Regions from separate parts of the Methylobacterium sp. WL1 genome, predicted to be linked through region 2. Evidence: predicted binding sites of a transcription regulator. Region 2 holds the regulator's gene; each other region holds the start of a gene.

Region 1 (5,186 bases), 3.0 Mb from region 2:
CCTCCCGCCAGCGCCGAAAGCTGTGCAGGGGGTTAAGACCCTCGGTCGAAAACAATGCTTCCATAAGTAAATTTTTCGATCGACCGGCATTTCGCGCGGCCGGAACAAGGGATCCGCGTCGCCAGACAAGCGCCGTCCGATACATATTGTATATTATTTTCAGCCTCAAGGGATGCATTTGAGCAACCTGAGGTGAAATTGGCAACTCACCGCCGGTGGGGGCCTTCGCGGATGTCGATCACTGGGGCGGACCTTCGGGCCGTCGTTCGACAGAGGCGGGGTTTTGATAACGCGAGATTGAACAGCAGATCCTGACATGATCAACGAACCCGAAGCCCGCTCTTCCTTCCTGCTCGAGAAAGTCGGCGCGATCGTCGCCGCTTACGTGTCGCGAAACCCTGTGGGGGCAGGGGATCTGCCGGTGCTGATCGATCAGGTCCATGCCGCGATCTCGGTGCTCCAGCGCAATCCCGCCGGCTCCGCCCGGTCCTGGACCGGCCCGGCCGCCGCGGAGGTCGAGGCCTCGATCGGCGAGAACGGCCTGATCAGCTTCATCGACGGCCGGTCGTACAAGACGCTGAAGCGCCACCTCACCGCCAACGGTCTCACCCCGGAGCGCTACCGCGCCAAGTTCGGCCTGCCGGCCAACTACCCGATGGTGGCTCCCGGCTACGCCAAGCGGCGCTCGGAGATCGCCCGGGCGATCCAGCTCGGTAACCAGGCGGCCTGAACGATGGCCTGCGCCATGACCCATCCGGTTCACGGGCTGCCCGAGGCGGATCGCTCCGTGGAGATCCTCGAGCGGATCGCCGGAACGCTCCGCATGCCGGTCGCCGCCTTCCTGCCGGACGAGCCCGAGCCGCGCGAGGCCGTGGCTCAGGCGGCGGATCTGGTGACGGCCTTCATGGCGATCGAGACCGTCGCCGCGCGCCGCACCTGCCTCGCCTTCGTGCGTGCCATGGCGCGCCCGTGAGGCCTCGGGAAACCGGGGCCGGAACGGACAGGGCCGTTTCCGCGGGGTGCGGAAACGGCCCTGTCCGTCGTCATGCTTGTCCGTGGATTGCGGGGCTCGGCCCCGCCGATACCCGCGGCGTCAGAACACGTGGCGCAGCAGGAAGAACAAGGTCGCGGCCAGCGTGATGGCGGCCGGCAGGGTCAGGATCCAGGCGAGGGCCATGTTGCGCACCGTGGCCATCTGCAGGCCCGAGCCGTTGGCCGCCATCGTCCCGGCGACGCCCGAGGACAGGATGTGCGTGGTCGAGACCGGAAGGCCGTAGAGTTCGGCAAGCCCGATCGTCCCCGCGGCGACCATCTCGGCCGACGCGCCCTGGGCGTAGGTGAGGTGGGTCTTGCCGATCTTCTCGCCCACCGTGACGACGATGCGCTTCCAGCCGACCATGGTGCCGAGGCCGAGCGCCAGGGCGACGCAGACCTTCACCCAGCCCGGGATGTAGCGGGTGCCGTTGTTGAGCAGCCCGGTGTAGCTCTTCAGGGTCGACTTCTCGGCCTCGGACAGATCAGCCCCGGCGTTGGGCAGCAGCCGCACCGCGTCGGCGGTGAGGTACATGGCGTTGCGCAGGTTCTCGGTCTGGGCGGCCGGGACGGTGCGGATCGCGCCGTAATTCTTCACGCTGGCGGCGATGTCGGTGGCGAGCGCGGAGAGCGCGGCGTAGACCGGCGGCCGGTTCAGGTCCTTGGACTTGAGGGCGTCCGTCACCGTCCGGCGCGCCTGCGCCGTCTCCGGCTGGGGAGCGCCGGGGGCCCGGGCGGAGAACACTTGGCTCGCCGCCGCCGAGGTCTGGATGAAGGCCGGGGTCGTGTCGTCCGACATGGTGCGGTTCAGCGCGTAGGCGGTGGGCGCCGCGCCGATCAGGATCAGCATGATCAGGCCCATGCCCTTCTGGCCGTCGTTGCCGCCGTGGAAGAACGACACCAGCGTGCAGGTCAGGATCAGGAGGCTGCGGATCCACAGCGGCGGCGGCGCCTCGCCCCTGGGGGCCTCGTAGAGGTCCTTGCGGCGCACCGCGAATTTCAGGGCCAGCAGCAGCAGCGCCGCGAGGGCGAAGCCGCACAGGGGCGAGAACAGCAGCGCCTTGAACACATTGAACGCCTGGTTCCAGTCGACGCCGGCGGTGCCGTCGCCGCCGCCCATCAGCTGGTTGGCGAGGCCGACGCCCAGCACCGAGCCGATCAGCGCATGCGACGAGGAGTTCGGCAGGCCGAAGGCCCAGGTCCCGAGGTTCCAGATGATGGCGGCGAGCAGCAGCGCGAAGATCATCGCGTAGCCGGCTCCCGAGCCGACATGCAGGATCAGCTCCACCGGCAGCAGGGTGACGATGGCGTAAGCCACCGCGCCCGAGGACAGCATCACCCCCAGGAAGTTGAAGAAGCCCGACCAGACCACCGCCACCAGCGGCGGCATCGAGTGGGTGTAGATGACGGTGGCCACCGCGTTGGCGGTGTCGTGGAACCCGTTCACGAACTCGAAGGCGAGGGCGATCAGCAGCGCGAGCCCGAGCAGCGCGAAGGCCCCGTAGGCCAGCGGCGCCTCGCCGACGGCGTTCATGTCGGCGATGAGGCTCACCACCGCGTAGCCGAGCCCGGCCACCAGAACCGCCAGGAAGGCGACGACGCCCCCCAGATGGATCCCGTGCTCGAGGCGCGGACCGCCCGCGGGCCTGTTCCCCACCCCGTGTTGCGGAATGACGGCGGAATCGGACATGGGCCCTCGCGTTGAATCGTCTTCGGAAGCGAGGCGGGATTAAGATTGTGGGATGACGTTTCAGTGACGTTTTGCCGAAGGTATTCAGCGAAGCATTATATTCGTGCGCCTACCGCCGACGATCCGAAAATATCAATCTGCACGAAGTCTATTCCGCCCACTTCGAGGTCTGGGCCGGGGTGTTTACTGATACGACCGCGCCCGGTTCCGGTACCGGACATCCGTCCGGCGATGGCCCGCACCGATCGACGGGGAGGCGTCCGGCCTGGAGTGCAGCGTGACGCGTTTGCGGAGCCGCGGCCGCGGCGCTGGAAGCAAAGCGCAAGATTAACATGGCCCTGGATTTGCGCCGGCTAAGATGTCTGGCTGTTGCTGACAGGATACACGCGATGATTCAGGGCTTTGTGAATGGATTATGACGCATTCGCGTTCGCGGAAGTGGCTAAATCTCCCGCCGCAGGCCGAAGGGCCGCAGGCTTGGGGGCCAGGAATGAGCGTTCGCTATGGGGTCTCGATCGCGGCCTTGATGGTCGCCGCGTGCGGGTCGGGGGTGCAGGCGCAGACCGTCAACACCACGGCCTCCGACGTCAACGTGCTCAACCTGCTGGCGCCGTACCTGGCGCTCAACGCAACGGCGGCCGGGCAGGCGACGCTGAGCCTGAACCTGGCGCAGACGATCGCCCTCAACACCGGCGCGGACCTCGCCCGGCAGCAGGTGGCGATCAGCGACAAGAACCTGCTCAGCGCGGCGAGCAACGCCCTGTCGTCCTCGGGGCTCGGCAGCTACGGCGTCGCGGCCAACATCGCCGGCGGCCTGCCCGGACAGACGCCGATCAACGGCATCGTCCCGCAGCAACGGGTCGGCGGCCTCGGTGCGCAGCTCGGCCCGATCTACCAGCGCGGGACCGCCCAGGGCGTGAACGGCGCCCTCGGCGGCGTGGTCAACCTGCTGGTCAACGCCAACACGTTCACGGGCAACAACCTCGGCGTCGCGAAGAACTACTTCGCCAACGGCGCGGCCAACAACCCGAGCGTGACACCCGCCAACTACGTGGCGGTGCCGGCCGTGGCGCCCGCGGGCTACGGGCTGCCGACGTATGACGGCCTGCCCAACACCACCAACAGCGTCTACGACCGCGCCTACGGGGTCACCAACACCCAGCCGGGCCAGGACGTCTACGGCTCGTCGCGCCCGGTCCAGGTCGCGCCCGGCCGCATCAACCCGTTCGATCCGACGGCGCTGACCGGCCTCGCGACCAACGCCTCCTTCCCCAGCGGGCACACCACCTACGCGTTCACCAGCGGCTACCTGCTGGCGATGCTGGTGCCGCAGCAATACCAGAACGTGCTGCTGCGGGCCTCCGAGTACGGCGAGAGCCGGATCGTGCTCGGCGTTCACTACCCCCTCGACGTGATCGGCAGCCGGGCGCTGGCGGCCTACGACCTGGCCCAGGCGTTCACGAACCCGGCCTACGTCAACAACGCCGCGGTGACCGGCGTGGCGATCAACCTGCCGAACCAGTTCGTGCAGGCGCAGGGGCAGCTTCAGGCCTATCTCGCCGCCCAATGCGGCAACACCGTCGCGGCCTGCGCGAGCGGCGCCGCCAACAGCGCCGGAAACCCCTATCTCCCGTCGGCCGCCAACCAGGCCGCCTACCAGCAGCGCCTGACCTACGGCCTGCCGACCCTGACCTTCGCCCAGGCCCCGCGCGAGGCGGCCCCCGCCGGCGGACCCGACGCCGCGATCCTGCTGGCGCCGCTCTACGGCGGATCGACCGCCGCCGCCCGCACGCTCGCCCCGCAGGGCGGCCTCTACGGCCAGCTCTCGACCGCCACGATCAACCAGATCGTCGTCAACACGCAGACCAACGCGCTCGCGGCCTTCTACGGCAGCCCGCTCAGCTACTGGAGCCGCATCGACCTCTATTCCGCCGCCGGCTATTTCGGAGCCGTCACCGGCACCCTGTGGATGGACACGAGCGACCGCCTCGGCATCGATGTCGGCGTCGGAACAGGCGGCGTGCTCTACGCCAACGGCACCATCGCGGGCACCGTCTCGGTCGGGGCCGGCGGCCTGCTCGGCGGCTCGGGCACGCTCGGCGGCCTCAACGCCCTCTCGGGCGGCACCGTGGCGCCGGGGAACTCGATCGGCACCCTCAACGTCGCCGGCGCGGTCGCCTTCGCGCCGGGCTCGGTCTACCGGGTCGAGGCCAACGCCGCCGGACAAGCCGACAAGATCGCGGCCGGCGGCGCCGTGACGCTCGGCGGCGGCACCGTGCAGGTCGTGGCTGCCTCCGGCGCCTATGGCCCGCGCACAACCTACGCGATCTTGAGCGCGGCCGGCGGCGTCTCGGGACGGTTCGACCTGGTCACGGCGAACCTCGCCTTCCTCAGCCCCGGCCTGCGCTACCTGCCCAACGACGTCGCCCTGACGCTGACCCGCAACGACGTCCCGCTGGCCGCC
Region 2 (5,186 bases):
CCGGCGAGACCGCGCCGCTCCTGTTCACCGCGCTCAACAACAATTCGTGGTTCTCGCCCGACCTCATGGGCGGCGTCGCGAACCTTCCGGTCATGATCTACCAGTTCGCCCTCTCACCCTATCCGAACTGGCAGAGCCTCGCCTGGGCCGGGGCGCTCCTCATCACCGCGACGATCCTGGTGCTGTCGATCATCGCCCGTCTCGTCATCAAGCCGCAGATGTCGCGCTAAGACCCTTCTCGAGGACACGACGATGAACGCCGCTTCCGCGATCCCCACGGTCGATCTCACCCGCAACCACGCCAACGAGGGCGGTGCGGTCCGGATCGCCGTGAAGGGTCTGAACTTCTACTACGGCAGCTTCCACGGGCTGAAGAACGTGGACATCAACTTCCACGACCGCCAGGTCACGGCCCTGATCGGGCCGTCCGGCTGCGGCAAGTCCACGCTGCTGCGCTGCTTCAACCGGATCTACAGCCTCTACCCGGAGCAGCGGGCCGAAGGTCAGATCATGCTCGACGGCGAGAACATCCTCGACCCGTCCGTCGACCTGAACGACCTGCGCTCGCGGATCGGCATGGTTTTCCAGAAGCCCACCCCGTTCCCGATGTCGATCTACGACAACGTGGCCTTCGGGCTGCGCCTCTACGAGAAGCTGCCGAAATCCGAACTCGACGGGCGGGTGGAGCAGTCCCTGCGCAAGGCCGCCCTCTGGGACGAGGTGAAGGACAAGCTGCGCCAGGCGGGCACCGGGCTCTCCGGCGGCCAGCAGCAGCGCCTGTGCATCGCCCGCACCGTGGCCCAGAGCCCGGAGGTGATCCTGTTCGACGAGCCGACCTCGGCGCTCGACCCGATCTCCACGGGCCGCATCGAGGAACTGATCGAGCAGCTGCGCGACGAGTTCACCATCGTGATCGTCACGCACAACATGCAGCAGGCTGCGCGCATCTCGCAGTTCACCGCCTTCATGTACCTGGGTGAATTGATCGAGTTCGGCCCCACCAACCGCATGTTCATGAACCCTGTGGAGCAGCGGACCCAGGATTACATCACCGGGCGGTTCGGTTAAGCCAATCGCGGAAGTTTCGCGGAAGAGTTGATGACCGGATCGGCACATGTTTGCGCGTCGATCTCAAGACGCGGAGCCGCGCCCGATCGGAATTCGACCGGGCGCTACTCCGAGGCATGTTGCGTTGACCTGGGAACATCGGCCTATTCCGGTTGTTTTTGTCGCGTTCCGAAATCTGCTCCGCTCCGCATCATGACGTGAACTATCCAAGGGACTGGGTACCGGGAAACGTACAACGGTATCCGTGATCGCAGCGGCGGGTTTCCGCCAGACCTCGCGGATCAAGGTTTGCGGGACGCCATCGAAGGATCCACCATGCCCGGCCATATCGTCAGTTCCTACGACACCGACCTGGATGACCTGCGTCGCTCGATTTCCGAGATGGGCGGCGTCGCCGAGAAGATGGCCGCCGAGGCGACCGATGCCCTCGTCCGCCGGGACGATACGCTCGCCCAGGCGGTGATCCTCGCCGACAAGCGCCTCGATGCGCTCCAGCGTGACATCGAAGAGCGGGCAGTGCTGCTCATCGCCCGGCGTCAGCCGCTGGCGATCGACCTGCGCGAGACCATCTCGGCAATCCGCGTGTCCGGCGATCTGGAGCGGATCGGCGACCTCGCCAAGAACGTCGCCAAGCGGGTCGTCGCGATCTCCGATCAGGCGCCTGCGCAGAAGATCGTGCTCGGCGTGCGCCACATGAGCGACCTCGCGGAAGCTCAGCTCAAGGATATCCTCGACGCCTATGCCAGCCGCGACATCAAGGCGGCCTACGATGTCTGGGAGCGGGATGGCGAGATCGATGCCCTGTACAATTCGCTGTTCCGCGAGCTCCTCACCTACATGATGGAGGATCCGCGCAACATCTCGTTCTGCACGCATCTGCTCTTCTGCGCGAAGAACGTCGAACGCATCGGCGACCACACCACCAATATCGCCGAGACGATCCATTACCTCGCCACCGGTGAGACGCTGGCGGGCGAGCGGCCGAAGAACGACGCGTCGAACTACGCGACGGTCGGGCCTGCCGCCACGGCCCCGTGACATGCGGTTCGCGGTTCCTCCGCAGCGCGCACTCCCACCTGCGGGACAAAGCCCCGGTGGGAGTGCGCGTGGGTTGAGGAATCGCGGCCCCTGCCGCACCATCGGCGCGTCCGGGCCCTCCGGCGCGGTTGATTCGATGCGTGCCGAATTCGGAACAGGTTATCGAACGTGAGCATGCAAGTCCTGATCGTCGAGGACGAGGAGGCGCTGACTACCCTGCTGCGCTACAACCTGGAGGCCGAAGGATTCCTGGTGGATTCGGCCAGTCGCGGTGACGACGCCGAACTGCTCCTGGCCGAGCGCACGCCCGATCTGGTCCTGCTCGACTGGATGCTGCCCGGCCTCTCGGGCATCGAGTTGTGCCGCCGCATCCGGGCCCGACGCGAGACCGAGCGTCTGCCGGTGATCATGCTCACCGCGCGCGGCGAGGAAGGCGACCGGGTCCGCGGGCTCGGAACCGGCGCCGACGACTACATCGTCAAGCCGTTCTCGGTGCCGGAACTGCTGGCCCGCGTTCGGGCGCTGCTGCGTCGGGCCAAGCCGGCCCACGTCGCCGACCGTCTGGCGGCGGGCGACATTGAGCTCGACCGCTCCGGCCACCGGGTCCGGCGCGCCGGCGAGGAACTCCATCTCGGGCCAACCGAATTCAGGCTGCTCGAATTCCTGATGCTGGCGCCGGGCCGGGTTTTTTCCCGTGAACAGCTCCTCGACGGGGTCTGGGGCCACGACGTCTACATCGACGAGCGCACCGTGGACGTGCATGTCGGGCGGCTGCGCAAGGCGCTCAACGCCCCCCGGCAGGCCGACCCGATCCGCACCGTGCGGGGCTCGGGATACGCCTTCGACGAGACGTTTTCCCTCGAAGCCTGAAGACCTCCAGCCCGTCGGGGCGGAACGGCGCGCCTGCCTCCTCGGTCAGCGTGCCAGCGCTGCGCTCTTACCGGAGGCGGCCGGTACCGCCTGCAAGGCCGCCAGCACCGTTCCCTCGGTGAGGATCTGCGGCAGCACCTTTGCCTCCCCAGTGCCCGTGTAGAGCAGGTACAGCGGGACGCCGCTGCGCCCATGCGCCTCCAGCAGGCGGGTGATCTCGGGGTTCTGGTTGGTCCAGTCGCCCTTCAGGTAGGTCACACCCCGATCATTCATGGCGGCCCGCACGGCCTTCGTGGACAACGAGGTCGTCTCGTTGACCGCGCATGTGATGCACCAAGCGGCGGTCATGTTCACGAAGACCGGCCGCCGCGCGTTCACCAAGGCGTCGAGACGCGCCTGCGTGAAGGGCTCGACGCCCTCTGCGGCGGCACGGGCGACGGGCACGGCCCGGTCGCGATCGAGGGTCAGGGTCAATGCCCCGACGGCGACGACCGTCAGCAGCGCGACGCCCTGGACGCCGGGTCCGACCCGCGAAGCGGCGGCGCGCCCGTGCTCCCAGGCCCAAGCCGCGAAGCCCACCAGCACGAGGCCGATCAGCCCCACCAGAAGCCCCTGCGGGCCGACCTGCTGGGCCAGGACCCAGATCAACCACGCCACCGTTGCGTAGACCGGGAAAGCCAGAACCTGCTTCAGGGTTTCCATCCAGGCGCCCGGCCGCGGCAGCGCCCGCAGCGCCGGCGGCCACAGGGTCAGCGCCAGGAAGGGCAGGGCGAGGCCCAAGCCCATGCTGGCGAACACCGCGAGCGCGACGCCGGCGCTCTGGGTCAGCGCGAAGCCCACGGCCGAGCCCATGAACGGTGCCGTGCAGGGGGTTGCCACCAGGGTCGCGAGAACGCCCGTAAAGAATGAGCCGCTGAGACCCGAGCGCCGGGCGAGCCCGTCTCCGATGGCGGTGAGCCGACCGCCGACATGGACAACCCCCGAAAGGCTCAGGCCCATGGCGAGCAGCAGATAGGCGAGCCCGGCCACCACGGCCGGCGATTGCAGCTGGAAGCCCCAGCCGATCGCGGCCCCGCCGCCCTTGAGGGCGAGCAGCAAGCCTGCAAGGCCTAGGAAGCTTGCCATCACCCCAGCCGTGTAGGCGAGGCCGTGCAGGCGCACGCGCGCCGCGCTCTCGCCGGCATGCCGGACGAGGCCGAGCACTTTGATCGACAGGACGGGAAAGACGCAGGGCATCAGGTTGAGGATCAGCCCGCCCAGAAAGGCCAGGCCCGCCGCGGTCGCCAGGGTCAGCGCGTCGAAGGCCGGGGCGACCGGTTGGGCTGCGGCGGAAGCCTCGGGTGCAGCCACTGGGACCGGTGCAACCGGCTCGTCCCCGTACGCGAAGGCCAGGCGATGCGTTTCGGCGCCGGTCGTCTCCTCCACGGTGAGCACGCCCGGCAGGGCGGCCGGTGCCGGGTCCGTCGGGGTGCTCCGCGCGAGGGTGAGGTGCAGGCCGGATGCGTCGACGCGCATCACCTGGACGGCGGCGTTGTCGATGGCGGTCTCGGAATAGGGGAAGAACGATGCAGCCTTGATAGACTCGGGCTTTAGGCCGGCCGCGGCGAAGTCGAGTTGCAGCGTGTCGCCCTGACTCGAGAGTTGCAGCGGCCAGAGCGCAGGGGCGGGCAATGCGGTGCGAGCCCGCTCGAACATGGCAGCCTGCCCGGCATCTGGCCGGGGCTCGCCCACCGGCAGGGTCAAGGCGAGGTCGGCGGAGCCCGGGACGCATTCGGTCTCGCAGACCAGGTAGGTCAGCTTGGCCTGGATCCGCACCGGATCGGCCGGGTCGAGGCTCGGCGGCGGCGTGACCGGCACGAGCAGGGTGACCTCGCCCTCGTAGCCGTAGTTCATCAGCGTCGCGATCGCGATGCGCTCGGGGGCGGGCCACCGGATCGCGCCGGCGTTGAAGCCCGCCGGCAAGGTCCAGGTCACTTCGGGGGGCAGACCGGAATCGCCCGGGTTGCGCCAGTAGACGTGCCAGCCCGGCTTCACCTGCATCCGCACCGCCAGGGTGAACGGCTGCGCCCCGGCCACCGCGATCGGCTCGGCCACGAGGCTCGACCGCACCAAGTCGGGTGGCGTGCGGAAGCCTTGCGCCGACGCGGCCGACAGGCTTGCGGTAAGGGCCAGGACAAGGAATGCGAGGCGGCGGATCATGCTGTCCCTTC
Region 3 (5,186 bases), 3.0 Mb from region 2:
GCAGGCCCGCTGGCAATACGCGGCCGAGGTGTTCGGCCTGGGCTTCGCGCAGGGCAAGAGCATGCTCTGGCACAAGCCGTTCCTGGAGGCCCGGGGCGGCCTTCAGGCGCTGGCCTCCGAGATCGCCGAGGATGCAGCCGCCACCAAGCTGGTGCGCGCCGCCGGCAAGCGCGTCCACCTCGTTTCGAGCCCGTTCGAGCAGCCGCTGGGACGGCGCGGCTTCCGCGAGGTCTGGGCGCGGCAGCTGCGCTGGGCGCGCCTGCGCCGGGTGACCTTCGCGCTGTTCTTCATCCCGGAGATCGGCAGCGGGGTCCTGTTGCCGGCGCTGCTGGTGGCGCTCTGGGCCGGCAGCTCGGCCGGCCTCGCGGGCGCTGCCGGCCTCATCGGGCTGTGCTATGGGGCCGAGTACCGGCTCGCGGTCCGCGCGGGCTGGCAACGCGGGCCGCGCATGCTGGCGGCGTTCCTGGTGCGCGACGCGCTGATCCCGGCCCTGTGGCTCGCCGCCTGGGTGCAGAGCGCCATCGTCTGGCGCGGCAACGCCATGGATGTGCGCCCGCGCCGCGCCAGCGTCGACCGCGCCTGCGCGCCGACGGCGTGACCGCGCGGAGGCCGGAGGTCATCACATGACGCGCCGCTACGCTCTCTATTGGCTCCCCCCGCCCGGCTCGGGCCTGGCCGCCTTCGGCAACGCCGTGCTCGGCTACGACAACGCCGCCGGCGCGCCGGTGCCGCATCCGCAGGCCCTCGGCGACCTCGCCGCCGTCACGGCGGGCGCCCGGGTCTACGGGTTCCATGCGACCCTGAAGGCGCCGATGCGCCTCGCCCCGGGCACCGAGGAGGCGGACCTCGTCGCGGCGGTGCGGGACCTCGCAATCGGGCACCCGCCGGTGGCGCTCGGGTCGCTGGCCGTCGCGGCGCTCGGGCCGTTCCTGGCGCTGGTCCCCGCGGCTCCGCCGGCGGAGCTCGGGTTGCTCGCCGCCGAATGCGTCGCCGCCCTGGACCCGTGGCGGGCGCCGCTGTCGGAGAGCGAGCGCACCAAGCGCCGCCCGGAGCGCCTCGATCCGCGCGGCCGCACCCTGCTCGCCCGCTGGGGCTATCCGTATGTCTTCGAGGCTTTCCGGTTCCACATGACGCTGACCGACGCCCTACCGGATCCCGACCGCGCCGCCTGGCTGCGCCGCCTGTCCGACGCCTACGCGGCCACGCGACCTGAGCCCGTGGTGATCGACGCCCTGAGCGTGCTCGTGCAGGACGGGGTCGAGCCGTTCCGGCTGCTGGCGCGCCTGCCTTTCGGAGACGCGCATGGCTGACCAGCATCTCGGCCTCCAGGCAGCCGTCGACCCCAGCGCCCGGATCGTCGACTGCCATCTCGGCCGCTACACGCAAATCGGCGCCCGCACCCGCCTGACCGAGACCGTCCTCGACGATTATTCCTACATCGCCCAGGACGGGGAGGTGATCTACACCACCATCGGCAAGTTCTGCTCGATCGCCGCCGCGGTGCGGATCAACCCGGGCAACCACCCGATGGAACGCGCGAGCCAGGCGCATTTCACCTATCGGGCTCAGGCCTACTGGCCCGAGGAGGCGGACGAGGACGCGTTCTTCGCGCGCCGCCGGGCAAGCCCGGTGACCATCGGCCACGACGTCTGGATCGGCCATGGGGTGGTGGTGCTGCCCGGCCGCAGCATCGGCACCGGCGCCGTGGTCGGGGCGGGCGCGATCGTCACGCGGGACGTCCCGGCCTACACGATCGTCGTCGGCAACCCGGCTCGACCGGTGCGCCGCCGCTTCCCCGAGCCGGTCGCCGAGCGGCTGGAGCGCCTCGCCTGGTGGGATTGGGACCACGACCGCCTGCGCAAGGCGCTTCCGGATTTCCGCGCGCTGCCGATCGAAGACTTCCTGGAGCGGTACACCAGTCGGTCGGGCACGTAGGGAGACGCCGGGGCGCGCAACTCCGGATTTGGTGCGCCGACTAAAGAAATCATTTTGTATTCGTCATTCAACCGTCGTGGAAGAGGCGTTTAGCTGCCTCCACCCCGCAGCGGATGGATGTTTATGCTCGTCGTAGAGGATCTCACGCGTCAGTACGGCGGCCGTCGAGCCGTGGACGAAGTCTCGCTGCGGATCGAGCGCGGCAGCTTCGTCGGTGTGATCGGCCGATCGGGAGCCGGCAAATCAACGCTCCTGCGGTTGATCAACCGTCTCGCCGATCCGAGTTCCGGGCGCATCCTCTATGACGGCCGCGACATCACCGGCCTGAGCGGTCGGCCGCTCCGCGAATGGCGCACCCGCTGCGCCATGATCTTCCAGCAGTTCAATCTGGTCGGCCGCCTCGACGTGATGACCAACGTGCTGATGGGCCGGCTGAGCCATGTGCCGACCCACCGCTCCCTGCTCCGGCTGTGGTCGGACGAGGATCGGGCCATGGCCCTCGCCGCCCTGGAGAGCTTCGACATGGGCGAGTTCGCCGGCCAGCGGGCCGACGGCCTGTCGGGCGGCCAGCAGCAGCGCGTCGCCATCGCCCGGGCGCTGGTGCAGGAGCCCGAGATCCTGCTCGCCGACGAGCCCGTGGCGTCCCTGGACCCGCGCAACACCCGGCTGGTGATGGATGCCCTGGCGGCCGTGAACCGGCGCTACGGCATCACGGTCCTGTGCAACCTGCATTCCCTCGATCTCGCCCGGGCCTATTGCGACCGCCTCGTCGGGCTCGCCGCAGGCCGAGTGGTGTTCGAGGGCGGCCCGTTCGACCTCACCGAGGACGTGGCGCGCCGGCTCTACGGCCTGGAGGCGGGCGAGGTGCTGGACGATTCCCCGGAGCGCGAGGCCGAGCAGCGGGCGGCCCTGCCGGGGCTGCCCGGCCTCGTCCCGGCCCAGCCCATCCGCGAGGCCGCCATCGGCGCCTGAGCCGGGGCGCCGGTCGCCGGCGCACCGGGCTCGAGGCCCCCAACAACGACGGATGGAAACGCCCGACCGGACGCGCCGACCGCGCGGCCGGCCAATCCAGCGCTTGAACAGACCCGAGGACCACCCGATGATCACCCGACGCACCCTTGCCGCCGCCGCCGCGGCGTCGATCGCCCTCTTCAGCCTTCCGGCCGCCGCCCAGGAGTGGAAGGCCAAGTATCCCGAGCTGACCCTCGCGGTCATCCCGATGGAGAATGCCAGCGGCACCAACGACCGCTACGCGCCCCTGGCCGACTACCTGACCAAGACGATCGGCGTCCCGGTCAAGCTGCGGGTCGCCAGCGACTACGCCGCGGTGATCGAGGGCCAGCGGGCCGGCAACATCCAGATCGCGTTCTACGGCGCCGCTTCGTTCGGCCGGGCCGTGATGACCGGCGTGAAGATCGAGCCGCTCGTGAACCCGCAGCACGAGACCGGCGCCTCGGGCTATTACTCGGTGCTCTACGTGCTGGCTTCCAGCCCGTACAAGACGGTGGCGGATTTGAAGGGCAAGAACCTCGCCCTGGTCGACCCGAACTCCACCTCCGGCAACCAGGCGCCGCGCTTCTTCCTGAAGCGGGCCGGCTACGACGTGGACCGGTATTTCGGCAAGGCTGTCTTCGCCGGCAGCCACGAGAACGCGGTCCTGGCGCTGACCCAGGGCACCGTCGAGGCCGCCGCCAACCTGTGGAACTCCGAGACCGACACGATGGTGACCCGCATGGTCGCCAAGGGCGTCCTGAAGAACCCGGACGGCACGCCGATGAAGCAGTCGGACTTCCGGGTGGTGTTCAAGTCCGACTTCCTGCCGGAGGGCCCCTACGCCGTGCTGGCGAGCCTGCCGGACGACCTGAAGGCCAAGATCCGCCAGGCCTTCCTCGACCTGCCGAAGGCCGACAAGGCGGCGTTCGACCGGCTGTCCGACGGCAAGGATCTCAGCCTCACCCCGGTGACGCTCAAGGATTACCAGCCGGTCATCGACATGCTGAAGTTCAACGACAAGCAGCGCAAGAAGTCCTGATCGCGTTGCTGAGGAGGCGCCGGCCTTGCGCGGCCTGACACCCCTGCCGCCGGAGCGGGTCGCCGCCCTCTCCGGCCTGTACGCGGCGGCGAGCGGCTCCGCCCGCCGCCGCACCCTCGCGAGCTTCGCCGTCCTGGCGGTGCTGGCGCTCCTGGCCGGGCTCGTCGCCGAGGTCCGGCCGCTGGTCCTCGTCGCGAACATCGGCAAGTTCACCGCCTATATCGAGCAGATCTGGCCGCCGATCGGCCTCGATCACCCAGTGGCGGACATGCGCGCCTGGTACTGGGGCCTGCCGGGCTGGCTCGCCCTGCTCGGCGAGACGCTGCTGATGGCGTATCTCGGAACCCTGCTCGGGGCGGTTGCGGGCTTCGCCCTCAGCTTCGTCGCGGCCGCCAACCTGGTCCGGTCGGCCCCGGTGCGCTTCCTCGCCAAGCGCGTCTTGGAGGTGTGCCGCACGATTCCCGACGTGGTGTTCGCGCTGCTGTTCGTGATCGCCTTCGGCCTCGGCCCGATGGTCGGCGTGCTGGCCCTGGCGATCCACACCACGGGGGCGCTCGGCAAGCTGTTCTCCGAGGTGGTCGAGAATATCGACATGCGCCCGGTGGAGGGCCTGTCCGCCTCGGGCGCCAGCTGGCTCGAGACCGTGCGCTTCGCGGTGCTGCCGCAGGTGCTGTCGAACTTCGTCTCCTATGGGCTGCTGCGCTTCGAGATCAACGTGCGCGGGGCCGCGGTGCTGGGCTTCGTCGGCGCCGGCGGCATCGGGCAGGAGTTCCTGGCCGCGATCCGCAACTTCTACTACGCGGATGTCAGCGCGATCCTGGGGCTGATCATCCTGACCGTCGTCGGCATCGACCTCGCCACCGAGCAGGTCCGGCACCGGCTGACCGGCCTGGAGGAGGCCCGATGAGCGGCGGCGGAACCGAAACCCTGCGGGCGGCCGCCCGGGCCGATCTCGCGCGCCTGCGGGCCCGCTATCCCGCGCAGTTCCGGACCGATCGGGCCGCGCGGCTGCGCCGGCTGGCGGTTCTCGCGGGCCTGGCCGGACTGGCCGGCTTCGGCGCCTGGCAGTTCGAGATGTCGCCGGCCCGGATCCTCTACGGGCTCGGCCGGCTCGGCACCTTCGCGGTGCTGATGCTGCCGCCCTCGCCGGAGGGGCATCTCGGCACCTTCGTCCACGCGCTGGGCGAGACCCTGGGCATCGCCTTCCTGGGCACCCTGA

Evidence for each region. Region 2 encodes PhoB, which activates phosphate uptake and scavenging genes when phosphate is short. Its sites were predicted from a motif close to TGTCATNNANCTGTCAT; they were not measured.
Region 1: FVA80_RS26500 (inorganic phosphate transporter) is a predicted target of PhoB. The motif match lies at 2,775-2,791, and genes of this name have one in related genera.
Region 3: phnC (phosphonate ABC transporter ATP-binding protein) is a predicted target of PhoB. The motif match lies at 1,997-2,013, and genes of this name have one in related genera.

Annotation. Positions count from the first base shown of each region.
Region 1 is NZ_CP042823.1:5,424,171-5,429,356, forward strand. It holds gene FVA80_RS26485 (helix-turn-helix domain-containing protein) at 1-64, opposite strand, end outside; gene FVA80_RS26490 (MucR family transcriptional regulator) at 317-730, shown strand; gene FVA80_RS26495 (hypothetical protein) at 746-973, shown strand; gene FVA80_RS26500 (inorganic phosphate transporter) at 1,094-2,722, opposite strand; partial or broken gene FVA80_RS31700 (autotransporter domain-containing protein) at 3,249-4,100, shown strand.
Region 2 is NZ_CP042823.1:2,472,613-2,477,798, reverse strand. It holds gene pstA (phosphate ABC transporter permease PstA) at 1-230, shown strand, start outside; gene pstB (phosphate ABC transporter ATP-binding protein PstB) at 253-1,068, shown strand; gene phoU (phosphate signaling complex protein PhoU) at 1,384-2,106, shown strand; gene phoB (phosphate regulon transcriptional regulator PhoB) at 2,281-2,976, shown strand; gene FVA80_RS12085 (protein-disulfide reductase DsbD domain-containing protein) at 3,022-5,175, opposite strand.
Region 3 is NZ_CP042823.1:5,431,262-5,436,447, forward strand. It holds gene FVA80_RS26510 (ceramide glucosyltransferase) at 1-598, shown strand, start outside; gene FVA80_RS26515 (DUF1045 domain-containing protein) at 624-1,310, shown strand; gene FVA80_RS26520 (chloramphenicol acetyltransferase) at 1,303-1,935, shown strand; gene phnC (phosphonate ABC transporter ATP-binding protein) at 2,059-2,907, shown strand; gene phnD (phosphonate ABC transporter substrate-binding protein) at 3,035-3,967, shown strand; gene phnE (phosphonate ABC transporter, permease protein PhnE) at 3,993-4,874, shown strand; gene phnE (phosphonate ABC transporter, permease protein PhnE) at 4,871-5,186, shown strand, end outside.